Regions from separate parts of the Peribacillus sp. NPDC046944 genome, predicted to be linked through region 2. Evidence: riboswitches for the same ligand, from Rfam matches in the RefSeq annotation. Region 2 holds a riboswitch; the other holds the start of a gene.

Region 1 (7,838 bases), on a different contig from region 2:
TTTGCCCACCTTGATCGTTGGGTTCAATGAAGTCATTGGATCTTGGAAAATCATCGAAATATCTTTACCTCTGACCTTTTGCATATTCTTATTAGAAAGTTTGGCCAGATCCTTTCCTTCAAAAAGGATTTCGCCACTTTTAATTTCTGAATTATTTGCTGGCAACAATCTCATGATTGATTTGGATGTCACGGACTTACCCGATCCGGATTCTCCTACAATCGCCAAGGTTTCCCCTTTTTTCAGTTCAAAGTTCACACCACGGATTGCCTGGACTTCACCAGAAAAGGTATGAAACGATACATGTAAATCTTTCACTTCCAATAAGTTTTCCATTTCATTTCCTCCTTCTCTTAATCTCGCATTTTTGGATCCAATGCATCACGAAGCCCATCGGCGATCATATTGAAGCAAACCATGATCAGACTGATGAAAAATGCTGGGAATAACATCAGATGTGGGTATAGTCTTAGCGTTTTGAATCCATCGTTGATCAACGTCCCAAGGGATGCAAGTGGTGATTGTAGACCCAGTCCAATGAAACTCAAGAAAGCTTCGAAGAATATCGCACTCGGAATGGTGAACATCGTATTGATGATGATGACGCTCGCTAAGTTTGGTAGCAAATGTTTTAAAATGATCTTGAAATTTGAGCTTCCCAATGTCCGCGAAGCCAAGACGAATTCTTGTTCTTTTAATTTCATCACCTGAGCACGAACGACACGGGACATGCTTGTCCAGCTCGTAATGGCTAGGGCAATCGTGATGGACATGATGCCAGGCTCGAAAACAAGGATCATTAAAATGACCACAACTAGGTTAGGGACACCTGAAACGACTTCGACAATACGTTGCATGACATTATCAAGTTTCCCGCCGTAATATCCAGAAATGGCTCCATACGCTACACCGATAAGCATATCAAGCAAAGCCGCTAAAAAGGCGATATACAAAGATATTTGAATCCCCTTGGCCACTCGGGTAAGTACATCCCGGCCAAGTCCGTCCGTTCCGAACCAGTAATGCTCTTCAATGTTTTTTTGTTCGTAAACATCCACCACATCACCATTGGCCATTGTCCTTGTACCATCAAAAGGAAGCCAACTCACATTTTCCAATCCTGGAATTTTCGCTGGTAAATTGGTTCTCTTTAAATCTTGTTCATCTAATCCATGTCCACTAATAAGGGGACCCACCCAAGCAAAAATAAAGACCAAAGCAATTAAAACCATACTGACTAGGGCTGCTTTATTTTTACGGATACGCATCCAAGAATCCTGCCAGAAACTTATGCTTGGTTTATTGATCGCTTCGCTTATGGTGGCGTCCATAATGGCAGGCGCAAATTGACTTTTTGACATTCTCACTATTTTGTTTGCCATTATTTTTTCCCCCCTGCTAACCTAATACGTGGATCGATAATACCGTAGAGAATGTCGACCAATAGAACGATGACGATAAAGAGGAATGAAAACAGCAATGTCGTTCCCATGATTACCGAGTAATCATTCACCGTTATCGATTTAACGAATTGTTCCCCGATTCCAGGTATACCGAATATTTGTTCAATGACGAGTGAACCCGTCATAAGTGACACTGTTAATGGTCCGAGTACAGTTATGACAGGAATCAAAGCATTTCGCAGTCCATGTTTAAACGCCACTTCAAAATTACTTGCCCCCTTCGCTTTAGCGAGGGTGATATAATCCGATCCGAGTACATCGATCATTTCCGTCCTCATGAAACGGGCAGATGTGGCTATAGGGAACATCGCTAAGGCAAGCGTTGGCATAATGCTATACTCCCACCCCTTCCAGAACATGACGGGCAACCATCCCATCTTCACTCCAACATAATATTGTAGCAAACCGGCAAACACGAAACTTGGTATCGATTTACCCAAGACCGCTATGAATGTTGTTCCATAATCGACCCATGTATTTTGTTTGAGGGCTCCTATCACACCCAGAATAATCCCAAATATCGTTCCAAAGAACATCGCTTGAAATCCTAATACCAAGGAAGGCTGAATCCTTTCGCCCAGCAATTGCGTGACTGGTGTATTATTGAATTGGAAAGAAACTCCCAAATCTCCCTGAACTAGGTTCAACATGTATTTCCCATACTGGACAGGCACCGGCTCATTCAATCCATACTTGTTCTCCATGATTTGGAATTGAGCCTCCGATAACTTGCTTGCATTTGCAAATGGAGAGCCCGGGATCAACTTCATGAGGAAGAACGTCAAGCTCGCGATGATAAACAAAGTAATTAACATATATATGATCCGTTGCGTTAGATATCTGGCCATTTGTACACCTCACAAAATAAAATTCTCACTTTTTCGACAATAGTTTTATAGTGAAAAGAGAGTATATACTAGTGATATACTCTCTTTTCTAGTTTGTTTTAGAAGATGCTTATTCTACTACTGTTACGCCTTTGTAGTAATAATGTGGTCCTAAGTCACTCTTAACAATTCCTTTGACTTTAGGATTTACCAGGATGTTCTCTACTCGTTGGTAAATTGGTGCGATTCCGAAGTCTTCAGTCAAGAAAAGCTTTTCAGCATCTTGCATGGCTTTCGCATATGCTGCCGGATCGTCCGTCAATTCGTTTGTGGCTTTATTGATCAGTGCATCGTATTCTGGATTAGAATAGTCCATTTCATTATTTGTTCCACCTGTTAACCAAAGATCGGTATATGAGATGGCATCTTTATAATCCGGGCCCCAACCTGATACGACCAAATCATAATCGCCTTTTTTCGTACGATCCAATCGAATCGAGAATGGAACGCTTTCGACTTTGATTGTTAAACCAGGAAGGTTTTTCTCCAATTGGTTCTTCATATACTCACCGATTTTTTTCGCAGAATCGGTTTCATCCCCCATATATCGAAGGGTAAGTTCCTTCACGCCCAACTCTTTTAATCCTTTTTCCCAAGCAGCTTTTGCTTCTTTTGCGTTAAACGTAATCAAATCTTCATTTGCCGAACGGAAGTCTTTTCCATCATAACTAACGAAATCTTTTGGCACGAAGTAGTTGGCTGCAACTGAACCATCGCCCAGCACGCTCGATGCAAGATCTTCTTTATTGAAAGCTTTTGCAAGCGCTTCGCGGATATTGACATTCTTAAGTGCTTCATTTTTCTGGTTCATCTTCATCCAGAATATAGTCGGTGCCAAGTTAGTTTGCAACCGCTCGTCCCCTTCATATTGTGGGACAAGTTCAGATGTCAGTAAATCCGTAATGTCTGCTTCGCCAGCTTCAAATGCATTTACTTGTGCATTATTATCTTTTGAAACATTAACCGTGATTTTCTCTAATTTAACTGAATCCGCATCGCGGTAATTCTTGTTCTTTTGAAGTTCCCATTCTGTCGCAGTTGGCCCATTCCAAGAAGTCATGACAAAGGGACCATTGTATAAGAGCGTTTCTGCACTTGTAGCGTACTTGTCACCTTGTTCTGTAACAAACTTTTCGTTTTGCGGGAAGAATGTCGCAAACGATAAATACTCTTTCCAGTATGCAAGTGGTTTTTCAAACGTAATTTCCAATGTTTTGTCGTCAACCGCTTGCACACCAAGGCTGTCTAAATCGTATTTTTTCTTTTCAGCAGCTGCCTTCGTAATTTCTGTTGCACCTGCGATTTTGCCATTCATCATATATGGACCATATTCAGAAGCTACTTCAGGATCCATCGCCCGTTTAAAGGCAAAAACGAAATCATTTGCCGTAACTGGGTCACCATTCGACCACTTTGCATCTATTAATTTAAACGTATACGTTTTTCCGTCTTTACTGATTTCAGGTTCTCCGTCAACAAGAGCCGGCACTGTCTCTCCGTCCTTATCAATGGTATATAAGCCTTCGTTCACATTGTTCAAATAGTTGAATCCTACTGTATCTGTTGTTTTAACGGAATCCATGACTGGGATTTCGGATTTACTCATAATACTAATCTCTTGTTTTTCAGCTAATTTCGTTCCATCTGACTTTTTCTCAGAGTTATCTGAATTGCCGCCACATGCTGCTAGAATGACGCTAAGAACTAGCATAAGACCAGCAAAGATTGTAAATTTAGATTTTTTCATCTGCTTTGACCTTCTTTCTATATTTTAAAATCATATTTTCATTATACTGATTTTTTTGATTTTGTATATAAGTTAGAATAATAAATTATTTCTAAAAAATTAAAAATACTCAAAAACCAAGGAAAACCTAGGTTTTTACTACTTTAAGGCTTTAAAGTGCTGCTTACGCCGTTTTATCGGATTTTTTAGAATACTATTATGTTTTTTACTATCGCTTTTTCATACTATTTCAAAAAATCATTTTTGTTTATTTAGTGTTTTTGATATACTTATAAAAAGAAAATCGAGGTAAAAAGAATGAAAAAAATACTTATAGGTACGGGATTTGGTATCGTGCTATCCATTTTGTTATCCCTTATATTCCATCAAGATCTCTCTCTATTGAATTTTATTAATATGACCTTTTACATCAGTGGAGGACTGATTCTTCTAGCATTGGTTACTTTCGTCGTCCAACGAGGATTTTTCGACGTAGTCTTTTATAGTTTCCGGAGAGTATTCCAAATACAAAATCAGCATGTAGGGGAGGAAAAAGAAGACATCCCTAAACTTTCCGATATCATCTCCCTTTCCTCTTCCTTCACCCTTGTCGTAGGTCTTATCCTATTTTGCATCATGCTACTCTCTCTAGCCGTCTATTATCTTTGATATTAATCTTTCCATACAGTCCGGGCACCGAAAAAGGGCAACCTTTTTTTAGGTGCCCTTTTTCTTTATAAAAGCATTAGGTACATCTTTTCATCAGTTTTAGTCAATCAGGCAAGGACTTTGGCGTGCTGTCCCAGTTTGAACGCCTCGTGAAGCGCTTCAACCGCTTTGACCATTTCCTTTTCGTTTACGACGGTAGAAACTTTGATTTCCGAAGTGCTGACCATTTTCACTTGGATCCCTGTATTCGCCATGACTTCAAACATCTCTGCGGCCACTCCGGGATTGGAAACCATTCCTGAACCGACGATAGAGACTTTAGCCAACTCGCCTTCCGTTTCTATATCATCAAATTCCAACTGGCTTTTATTGTTTTCAAGAACCATTAAAGCTGCTTTTGTATCTTCGCTTTTAATAGAAAAAGAGAGATTGGTCGTATCTTCTGATGTCATGCTCTGGATGATGATATCTACATTTATGTGATTTTTCGCCAGTGTCGTGAAAATCGTGGATAATACACCAAGTGATCGAGGCAAGCCGTTCACTGTAACTCTTGTGATGCTATCCTCAAAAGCAATACCCCGTACAATTAAATTCTCTTCCATATTCGCTTCCTCCTCAATGATGGTCCCAGATTCTTTTTCTAAGCTTGAACGGACTTCAAGCGAGATTTGATAGTTTTTTGCATATTCAACGGCCCGTGGGTGCAGGACCCCAGCCCCTAAATGGGCCAGCTCCAACATTTCGTCATAAGATACGGATGTTAATTTCCTGGCGTTTTTTATGTAGCGTGGATCTGTTGTGAAAACACCGGTTACATCGGTATAAATATCGCATCGGTTTGCGTGTAGTGCTGCGGCTATGGCAACCGCCGTTGTATCGGAACCGCCCCGACCCAATGTCGTGATTTCCCCATGTTCATCCATTCCTTGAAAACCGGCAACGATGACGATCTTTTTTGCTTGCAACTGAGCTTGAATTCTGGAAGCATCGATATTTAAAATTCGCGCATTTCCGTGAACGGACTCTGTCTGCATCCCAGCCTGCCAGCCCGTAAAGGATACGGCTTCATGCCCCTTTTCCACCAATGCCATCGTTAACAAGGCAATCGTAACTTGTTCCCCGGTCGTCAATAACATATCCATTTCCCTCTTACTTGGGGATGCGGAAATATCTCTCGCCATGGAAACCAATTCATCCGTTGTCTTCCCCATTGCCGAAACAACGACAACGACGTCATTACCTTTTTCAGCTTCCTCGATTACACGATTAGCGACATGTTTGATTTTCTCGACACTCCCTACAGAAGTACCGCCAAATTTTTGTACAATCAGTGCCATTCTCATGCACCCTCTCTATCTTTTTTAGGCAATAAAAAAAGCAATGAGAATATCTCATTGCTGTGGTTACGTATCCGTTCAGTAATCACAGTGAGATAGCTCTCCAAGGTATCAACCCTGACAATCTGCCATCTTTTAAATGGTCAGACCAGAAAAACAAGGTATGAGTCTTGTTTTCCTTCGGCGTCATTCCCTTTCAAAACCCTTCATTGAAGCTCATACTTCTCTAGGTTTTTACTATTGAATTCCGCACCTCTATCAGCACTTTAAATTGTCTTGTTTAAAAATCCCTTTTAAGCATAGCATAGGAAAAAGACACTCGCAAGGTCATTCTTGTAATTTTCTAAAGATTCCATCCGCTACATTTTTAGGCATTCCCGCTTCGATTATCTGTTCGACTGAGGCCTCTTTCATTTTTTTCAATGACCCGAAATGCCGTAACAGCTGCTTTCTTCTTTTCTCACCTACACCTGGAATATCATCCAGAAGTGAATGAATGGCATTTTTCCCACGAAGCTGGCGATGGAAGGTAATCGCGAACCGATGCACTTCATCTTGGATTCTTTGTAGCAAGTAAAATTCCTGACTTCGCGAATCAAGTGGAATCAGTTCGAGCGGGTTTCCAATCATCAATTGGGATGTCCTGTGTTTTTCATCCTTAATAAGGCCAGAAAGCGGAATATCGAGACCGAGTTCATTTTCCAAAATGTCCCGAACGGCCTCCACATGTCCTTTCCCTCCATCGATGATGATCAAGTCAGGAAGTGGAAGGCCATCTTTTAAGACGCGTGAATATCTTCTTCGGACAACTTCACGCATCGATTCGTAATCATCAGGCCCTTTCACCGTTTTAATTTTATACTTTCGATACTCCCGCTTTTCCGGCTTGCCATCAATGAAAACGACCAAAGCAGATACAGGATCACTTCCTTGAATATTCGAGTTATCAAAAGCCTCGATACGATGTGGAGTGTAGATGCCTAACTTATCCCCTAAATTCTCCACTGCCTTAATCGTTCTTTCTTCATCCCGTTCAATTAATGAGAACTTCTCTTGAAGGGCGATGGAGGCGTTTTTATTTGCCAATTGCAGCATATCCTTTTTCGCGCCCCTTTTCGGATGAAGCGTTTTTACACCAAGCAAGCTCTCCGCCAGCTCGGCATCAACAGACTCCGGCAACAATATCTCTTTTGGCTTAAAGTGATTGGCCTTTTCATAAAACTGTCCGAGATACGTAAGAAGCTCCTGTTCCGGTTCATCGTAGACCGGAAAGAGCGAAACATCTCTTTCAATCAGTTTCCCTTGTCGCACAAAAAATACTTGTACGCACATCCACCCTTTATCATAGGCAAAACCGAATACGTCCCTGTCAATGAAATCAGTCGTCATCATTTTCTGTTTTTCCATTGTAATCTCGATGTGGGCAATTTTATCCCGATATTCCTTCGCCCGTTCAAAATCGAGCATTTCAGAGGCTTCAAGCATTTTTTCCGTGAGTTCTTTCTTTATCTCGGTATGACCGCCATTTAAAAATCGGTTAATATCATCGACGATTTGCTTATATTCCCGTTCCTCTACATCATAAACGCAAGGGGCCAAGCACTGGCCAAGGTGGTAATATAGGCAGACACGGTCTGGAAGCGTATTACATTTCCTTAATGGATAGATCCGATCCAGAAGTTTTTTCGTTTCATTGGCCGCAAAAGCATTGGGATAAGGACCAAAGTATTTCCCTTTATCTTTTTTGACTTTT
Region 2 (7,838 bases):
CAGCCATGCCGGAAGCGTTCAGTAACCAAATATACACGACTCCATCCCCGAAGAAGGAAGCCAAGAAAGCAAGACATCCGACTAAAGAAGTCACGATAAGAGCATTTACAGGTACGCCTCTTTTATCAAGCTTGCCAAGGAACTTCGGTGCTTTTCCGTCACGTGCTAAATCCCATAGCATACGGGTTGAGGCATACATGCCAGAGTTACCAGCTGAAAGTACGGATGTTAAAATGACTGCGTTCATGACAGCAGCGGCAAAGGCAAGGCCTGCGCGTTCAAAAACAAGCGTAAATGGACTGACGGCAACATCTTCACTTAGTAAACGTGCATCCGTGAAAGGAATGATCATTCCTATGACAAAGATTGCTAGGATATAGAATAAGATAATGCGCCAAAAAACGGATTTGATCGCCCTAGGGATGTTTTTCTCAGGATCTTCACTTTCTCCAGCGGTTACTCCAAGCAATTCCGTTCCTTGGAAGGAGAAGCCAGCTGCCATGAAGACTCCTAGAATGGTAAAGAAGCCTCCATTAAATGGCCCATCACCCATGGTGAAATTAGAAAAACCAATCGGATCATTTCCGCCCATGATGCCAAAAATGATTAAAAAACCAGTAATTAAGAAGATAATGACGGTCACGATTTTAATCATTGCAAACCAATATTCGGCTTCGCCAAAGCCCTTAACGGACATATAGTTAATTAAGAACATGATGAGTAATGCAACGGCACTCCAAATGAATGATGGAGTATCCGGGAACCAAAATTTCATGATCAGGACAACGGCCGCCAATTCAGCTGCTATCGTGATGGCCCAGTTATACCAATAATTCCACCCAATCGCAAAACCGAAAGAGGGATCGACGAATTTGGATGCATAAACGCGGAACGAACCGGCAACTGGCATATAAGCAGCCATCTCGGCAAGGCTTGTCATTAAATAAAAAACCATGGCGCCAATTACCGCATAAGCAACTAATGCACCACCGGGGCCAGCCGTATGAATGGCACCACCACTCGCTAAAAATAGTCCGGTGCCGATTGTTCCACCTAGAGATATCATCATAAGGTGCCTAGCTTTCAGACTCCTTTTCAGTTCAGTAGGATTTGAATTTTGTTGTTGATTTTTCAATTGATGTTACACTCCTTTTTATGGGAAGGGGACGGAATATAAAAAAAACAGCAGTCGAAAAAGATCGACGGCTGTATATAGATACCCGTTTAATCCTTCCGAAGATAGCTCCCCACGTTTTATGAAAACGTGACAGTGATGTTCCTGTTCGAAAACATCGCCAGCCTAGAAATACAAGGAATATTTCTACACTTCGGCAACTTATCCTTTCAAACGGAGTCGTCAACTTTCCTGAATCTCGTCCGTGTTACTTTTATAAGCCGCAGCCTCTAACTCATCGGTAAATGAGGAAGTATTCAATTCGTACTGTTAATAACGCGAATTTTAAATGGTGACATACAGTTTGTGAGTCACTGAATGAAATTTGCTATATTAAAATTATAAAATATTCCTCTAGAGAGCGCAATGTTTATTTTTCAAGTATCTTTTTCCCTAATTAGACATGAATCAAACCATTTAGTGTTCAAATAGATAATATAGGTGAATAATAAAAACAAATAATTCTGATTATTATACACTTTTTCGCGTTATAAGGCTGAAACCTAGCTTTACATGTTTGATCGTGGCAGGATCCTCAAAAAGGTCAACAGCCATTCTCCCAATCGAATCCAAGGGTAGGGATATAGTCGAGATGTCCAGCATTTCGCTAATACTATCGTTATTGAAACCAAGGATGGCGACGTCTTCAGGTATCTTAACTCCCGCTTTTTGAGCGGAAATGATGAAGCCAGCTGCCGTATCATCGTTCGTTATAATGATGGCCTCTGGCTTATCCTGCATGGCGACCCATTCTTGAAAGGCCCTTTCTCCGTCTTTGATATAGTAACTGCCTTCAAACAGCCATTCCTCTTTACTTATAAAATGATGTTTTTTCATGCTATCTTCAAACGCCTTTATCCGAAGTGAACTATTCCTGCTCTTTTTTCGCCCAAGGCTGTAGCCTATTTTCTTATATCCCTTGTTTACCAAGTAGTCGAGGGCTGAGGAAAAGGCGGCATAATGGTCGATGCTGATCGAAGAAAATTCTGACTGCGATGTATCTTCACATAAGATAATCGGACCGTAGACATGATACTCCAAGAGCACTTTCATTTCTGAGATTCTAGAACAGACGATGATGCCATCGAGTTGCTTCATTTGTAACATTTTCAGTGCTTGGATTTCTTTCTCTCTTTCATATTGTGTTTGGAAGATGACAATATGGTAACCAAGGACATTTGCTTGTTTATTAATTCCCTGGATGATTGCTCCGTAATAGGGGTGATTGGTGTATGGAATGATGACGCCAATCAGATGAGTCTTGCCTTTCGTAAGATGGATGGCGTTGATATTTCTCGTATAGTTCAATTGCTCGATGGCCTTTAGTACACTCTTTCTCTTTTCCTCACTTACATAAGGATGGTTATTCATCACGCGAGATACGGTCGTAATCGATACACCTGCATATTCAGCGATTTTTTTTATGTTCGTCATTAGATCACCATTTTTCGTTTTTTACAGTCTACCCTATGAAACCCATTTCAGAGCAAGAGAACGAAAGCATAAAGGGGAAATGCCTTCATGCTGGGACTTGTTCTGGTATGGGTTTCATCCTTTAAGATTAATAAAAGTCTTGAAGGAGGGATGAAGATGTTAACGACTTTGCTTTGTTTGATCGTGCTTTGCGGGATTGAGTTGGGGTTAGCTTATCTAGCAGTAAAATCACAAAAATGATTTAAAGCTTTGCTTCATAATAAAAAACGGAAATCGCCCATGACCCGAGATGAAGAAGTAAGAGAATACCTAGAACAGGGGCAACAGAGAGTTTTACGCCAAAAAATAATAAGAAGAAAAAGATATAGATCCCAAAAAGGGTGAAAAACCAGCTGGTTGCCCGTGCTTTAGTTCGGATGAGGTCAAATCGTTCATCCAATCCCCGTCGCTTGGCAGCGGCACGGCGACCTCCCCTTAATCCAGCCAGCCCTCCGATGATGCCAAGGGTACTTCCTAAAAAAGCCCACCAGTTAAAATCCATTACATTTCCTCCTCCTCAAATAGAAATATATCCTCAATGGTCAAATCGAACACTTTTGCCAGTTTGTAAGCAAGCTTGATGGATGGATCGAATCTTCCGGATTCTATAGAAATAATCGTCTGCCGGGATACGCCCGTTAGTTCGGATAGCTTTTCTTGTGTAAGTTGATGAGACTTGCGCATATCCCGTAATTTGTTTTTCAACCCCTCAGGCTCCTTTCTTTAATGTAAAGCTCACTGTACGTAAAGTATACTTTACAAAAGTTGTTTTGTATATATTTTCCTGCATTAAATTTCTTCAGTCCAACATTTAAAAATTTGCACTTTTTACGAATAATTGTGTATAGTATAAAATAAGTTGTATAGAGGAAACATTCTAGCGCGTAGGACAAAATATAACGGATTTTTTTTGGCCTAAATCTTGCCCTTGGTAAACTTTTTTATATAGGGCTATAAAATGGAGGGGAATACATGAAGTTTTTGAAATGGGTTGGAAGCTTGCTTATGGCAGTGGTCATGATATCAGGATGTAGCAATGAACCATCGAATCACGTTCAAGGAAAGCTGAATGTAGTAGCTACGACGGGGATGATTGGGGACTTGGTCGAGAATATCGGCGGTGAACATGTGAAGGTCACAAGTTTAATGGGGCCGGGAGTCGACCCCCACCTATATAAGGCAACGCAGGGGGACGTGAAAACACTTGATTCAGCTGACATGATTTTTTATAACGGTGTGCACCTTGAAGGGAAAATGACGGATATCTTTGAAATGATGAGTAAGGAGAAACCGACGATTGCGGTGACGAAAGACTTTACGGGGGATCAGCTTCATAAGGTCAGTGAAACGGAACATGACCCGCATGTCTGGTTTGATGTAAAGCTTTGGATGGTGGCAGCGGAAGCCGTGAAGGAAGAGCTGATTGCAAATGACCCGGACCATGAAGCTAGTTATCTAGAAAATTATGAAGCCTATGTTATCCAGTTGAAGGAACTTGATGAATATGTCCATGAGGAGATAAATAAGATTCCGGAGAATCAGCGGGTCCTCGTCACGGCACATGATGCTTTTGGGTATTACGGCAAATCATATGGATTGGAAGTGAGAGGGCTTCAGGGGATGAATACTCTATCGGAATATGGTTCGAAGGATGTAACGGATATGCGTGAATATCTTGTGGAAAATGAAATCAAAGCCATTTTCGTGGAATCAAGCGTACCGAAAAAGGCTATCGAAGCGGTCATTCAGGGAGCTGAAAAGCAAGGCCATAGCGTGGAAATAGGCGGCGAGCTGTTCTCGGATGCAATGGGGGAAAAAGGCACGGAAGAAGGAACCTATATCGGAATGGTCCGGCATAATACCGATACGATCGTGAAGGCATTAAAATAGGAGGAAATGGGATGAATTATGCGTTGAAAGTCGAGAATCTGACGATAGCTTATCATAAAAAGCCGGTGGTCGAAGATGTTACATTCGAGGTTCCGGAAGGGAATCTGATTGGTATCATCGGTCCGAATGGGGCGGGGAAATCCACCTTGATCAAGGGGATTCTTGAATTGGTTCCAAGACTAGCCGGGAAAGTCACGATCCATGGTGCTTCTTATAAATCCATGAGGAAGAGTATCGGTTATGTACCACAGCGAGAATCGGTGGACTGGGATTTCCCGACAAATGCACTCGATGTCGTGATGATGGGCAGGTACGGGCACCTGGGCTGGTTGAAGCGTCCCGGGAAGGCTGAACGAATGAAGGCGATGGAATGTCTGGAAAAAGTAGGGATGGTTGAGTATGCTGACCGTCAGATTAGTCAGCTTTCCGGCGGGCAGCAGCAACGGATTTTCCTGGCACGGGCGTTGGCGCAGGAAGCGGACATCTATTTCATGGATGAACCATTTGTGGGCGTTGATGCCGCAACGGAAAAGGCAATCATCCAGCTATTGATGGAGCTGAAAGAAAAAGGGAAGACAGTTCTTGTAGTGCATCATGATTTGTCGACTGTGAAGGAATATTTCGATTGGACGATGTTGCTGAATAAAAAGGTGATGAAGATTGGTCCGACAGAAGAGGTCTTCATTCCTGAGTTTTTGCAGGAGACATATGGAGGACGGTTAGCGATATTATCCGATGCTGAGTCAGGCTTGCTATTGAAATGAGGTGTACACGATGAACGTTCTGGATATACTTGCGGACCCCAACACAAGATGGATATTGCTAGGCACCATGTTCCTTGGCTTAAGCAGTGGAGTCATCGGAAGTTTTGCTTACTTGAGAAAACAATCCCTATTGGGTGACACGCTCGCACATGCGGCCTTGCCTGGGATTTGCGTCGCTTTCATAGTAACAGGGGTGAAGTCGACCTCCTTCTTTCTGATCGGAGCGGCCGTCGCAGGTTTAGTGGCGGTTTTTCTGATTAGCATACTGACGAGGTACAGTAAAATCAAACAGGATGCGGCACTAGGCATCGTATTGACTTCATTCTTTGGATTGGGAATCGTATTGCTAACCCAAATCCAGCAGAGTGAATATGGAAACCAAAGCGGACTGGACACTTTTCTGTTCGGGCAAACGGCATCGATGGTGATGTCGGATGTGTATATGATGATGACCGTTTCCTTTATACTCATTTTCACTTGTACGTTATTTTTCAAGGAATTTAAGCTATTGTCCTTCGATCCTGGATTTGCCAAGGGGATGGGATTGCCGGTAGTATTCCTCGACTATTTCATCATGATGCTGATAGTGGCGGCTGTCGTCATCGGCATTCAGGCGGTAGGGGTAGTGTTGATGGCATCCTTGCTGATTACCCCAGCCGTTTCTGCCAGGTACTGGACGGAGCGCCTGCATATCATGGTCATACTCTCTGGAATTTTCGGTTTGCTGAGCGGGGTGTCCGGGACATTAATCAGCACGTCGGTCAATAACCTGCCAACAGGCCCTTTGATTGTTTTATCGGCCACGGTCTGGTTTTTCTTTTCCATGCTTTTTGCTCCTAAACGTGGAGTCATCTCCAAGACGTGGAGAAGGGTTTCGGCAAAAAAGATCTATGTACATGAACAGGAAAAAAGGAAAGGAAGCCATTCAGCATGAACGATTTTTGGATTATCTTAGTCGGGGCACTTGTAGCGAGTTCCTGCAGTGTACTGGGGTGTTTTTTAATAGTAAGGAAGATGACCTTGATTGGCGATGCAATCAGTCACTCGGTTTTACCCGGCATCGTATTGGCGTTTTTAATAACGGGGTCGCGTGATTCGATTCCCATGCTGATTGGTGCAGCAGCACTCGGTTTACTTACCGTATTCTTAATCCAGCTATTCCAAACATCCGGGGTTCAATCCGACGCAGCGATAGGCATCGTGTTCACTTCCCTATTCGCAGTAGGGATTGTATTGGTCAGTTTATATACACAGCAAATCGATTTTGATCTGGATCATGTCCTGTATGGCGAGATTGCATATACCCCATGGAATATGATGTCAATCGGTGGGGTTATGGCAGGGCCAAAGGCCGTTTGGATTGTAGGAAGTTGTTTCATGATCAATCTTCTCTTACTTTTTCTTTTCTTCAAGCAATTTAAGCTGGTTTCCTTCGATCCCGCACTTGCTGCAGCGATGGGCATACCGGTTATATTTTTTCACTATTTACTGATGGGTCTCGTTTCGCTGACAACTGTGGCGTCATTTGATAGTGTCGGTTCGATTTTGGTGGTGGGGATGCTCATTATTCCTGCGGCAACGGCCTATTTGCTTTCGGACCGATTAAGTCGGATGATTGTCGTCAGCATCGGGGTCGGGATCTTGAGCTCGGTCATTGGGTATTATTCAGCAACTTTTCTTGATGCTTCCATCTCAGGGTGCATGGTTGGTTCAGCCGCTTTCTTATTCGGCTTCGCTTTCCTTTTTTCACCGATCAACGGGGTGGCCACTAGGTTTATAAAACGAAGAAGGGCAAGGGAAACCCATTTATAGTACATTCCACTTAGAGGCTGCATGATTTTCACTTCATGTGGCCTTTTTGCCATCAAACTATCCTTAGATATAGTTGTGATTTTCTTTGTTTAAAGTATAATGAGTAAGTGTAATTTAAAGAAGCAGGAACCTTTTTAAGGGAGAGTTCATTATGGAAGAACAAAATAAATTTTCATCGCGAATAGATTTTTCTTTGGTCACGATATTATTGTTGTTATGTATTGGTAGTTGTTTGGCCATATACAGTGCGCAGACTACTGGACAATACGAAGAAAACTTCTTAATAAAACAAATATTTTGGTATGCGGTTGGAGTCGGGATTGTTCTCGGAATCATCACGCTGGATTCAGACCAGTTGAAGAAGATATCTTGGTATGCATATGGATTCGGATTATTGCTATTGTTATTATTGCTTGTCATGCCAGATTCCATTGCGCCCGTTCGTAATGGTGCGAAAAGTTGGTTCATCATTAAGCCACTGGGATCGATACAGCCCTCGGAATTCATGAAGGTTTTTCTCATTTTGGCCTTGGCGAATGTCATTTCAAATCATCATCTCAAGAATACGTTGAAAACCATCCAAACCGATCTCTGGCTCCTTGTTAAGATAGGGCTTGTGACGGGAGCTCCGTTGCTGTTGATCATGCAACAGCCGGATTTAGGTACATCGCTTGTTTTAATGTCAATCATGATCGGAATGATCTTCATTTCAGGGATATCATGGA

What was found. A riboswitch is a leader RNA that binds a small molecule or an ion and turns the genes downstream of it on or off. The one in region 2 is predicted to bind lysine.
Region 1: another riboswitch for lysine. It lies ahead of ACQKIC_RS07570 (aspartate kinase); the one in region 2 lies ahead of ACQKIC_RS13065 (amino acid permease).

What each region holds. Positions count from the first base shown of each region.
Region 1 is NZ_JBNNML010000003.1:388,804-396,641, forward strand. Features, by position in the region: gene ACQKIC_RS07545 (ABC transporter ATP-binding protein) at 1-336, opposite strand, end outside; gene opp3C (oligopeptide ABC transporter permease) at 354-1,382, opposite strand; gene opp3b (oligopeptide ABC transporter permease) at 1,382-2,311, opposite strand; gene ACQKIC_RS07560 (peptide ABC transporter substrate-binding protein) at 2,421-4,097, opposite strand; gene ACQKIC_RS07565 (DUF3899 domain-containing protein) at 4,395-4,745, shown strand; gene ACQKIC_RS07570 (aspartate kinase) at 4,853-6,085, opposite strand; lysine riboswitch at 6,174-6,351, opposite strand; gene uvrC (excinuclease ABC subunit UvrC) at 6,413-7,838, opposite strand, start outside.
Region 2 is NZ_JBNNML010000006.1:155,819-163,656, reverse strand. Features, by position in the region: gene ACQKIC_RS13065 (amino acid permease) at 1-1,135, opposite strand, end outside; lysine riboswitch at 1,233-1,415, opposite strand; gene ACQKIC_RS13060 (LacI family DNA-binding transcriptional regulator) at 1,646-2,608, opposite strand; gene ACQKIC_RS13055 (hypothetical protein) at 2,696-2,848, shown strand; gene ACQKIC_RS13050 (hypothetical protein) at 2,850-3,149, opposite strand; gene ACQKIC_RS13045 (helix-turn-helix transcriptional regulator) at 3,149-3,352, opposite strand; gene ACQKIC_RS13040 (metal ABC transporter solute-binding protein, Zn/Mn family) at 3,620-4,537, shown strand; gene ACQKIC_RS13035 (metal ABC transporter ATP-binding protein) at 4,549-5,301, shown strand; gene ACQKIC_RS13030 (metal ABC transporter permease) at 5,312-6,235, shown strand; gene ACQKIC_RS13025 (metal ABC transporter permease) at 6,232-7,113, shown strand; gene rodA (rod shape-determining protein RodA) at 7,265-7,838, shown strand, end outside.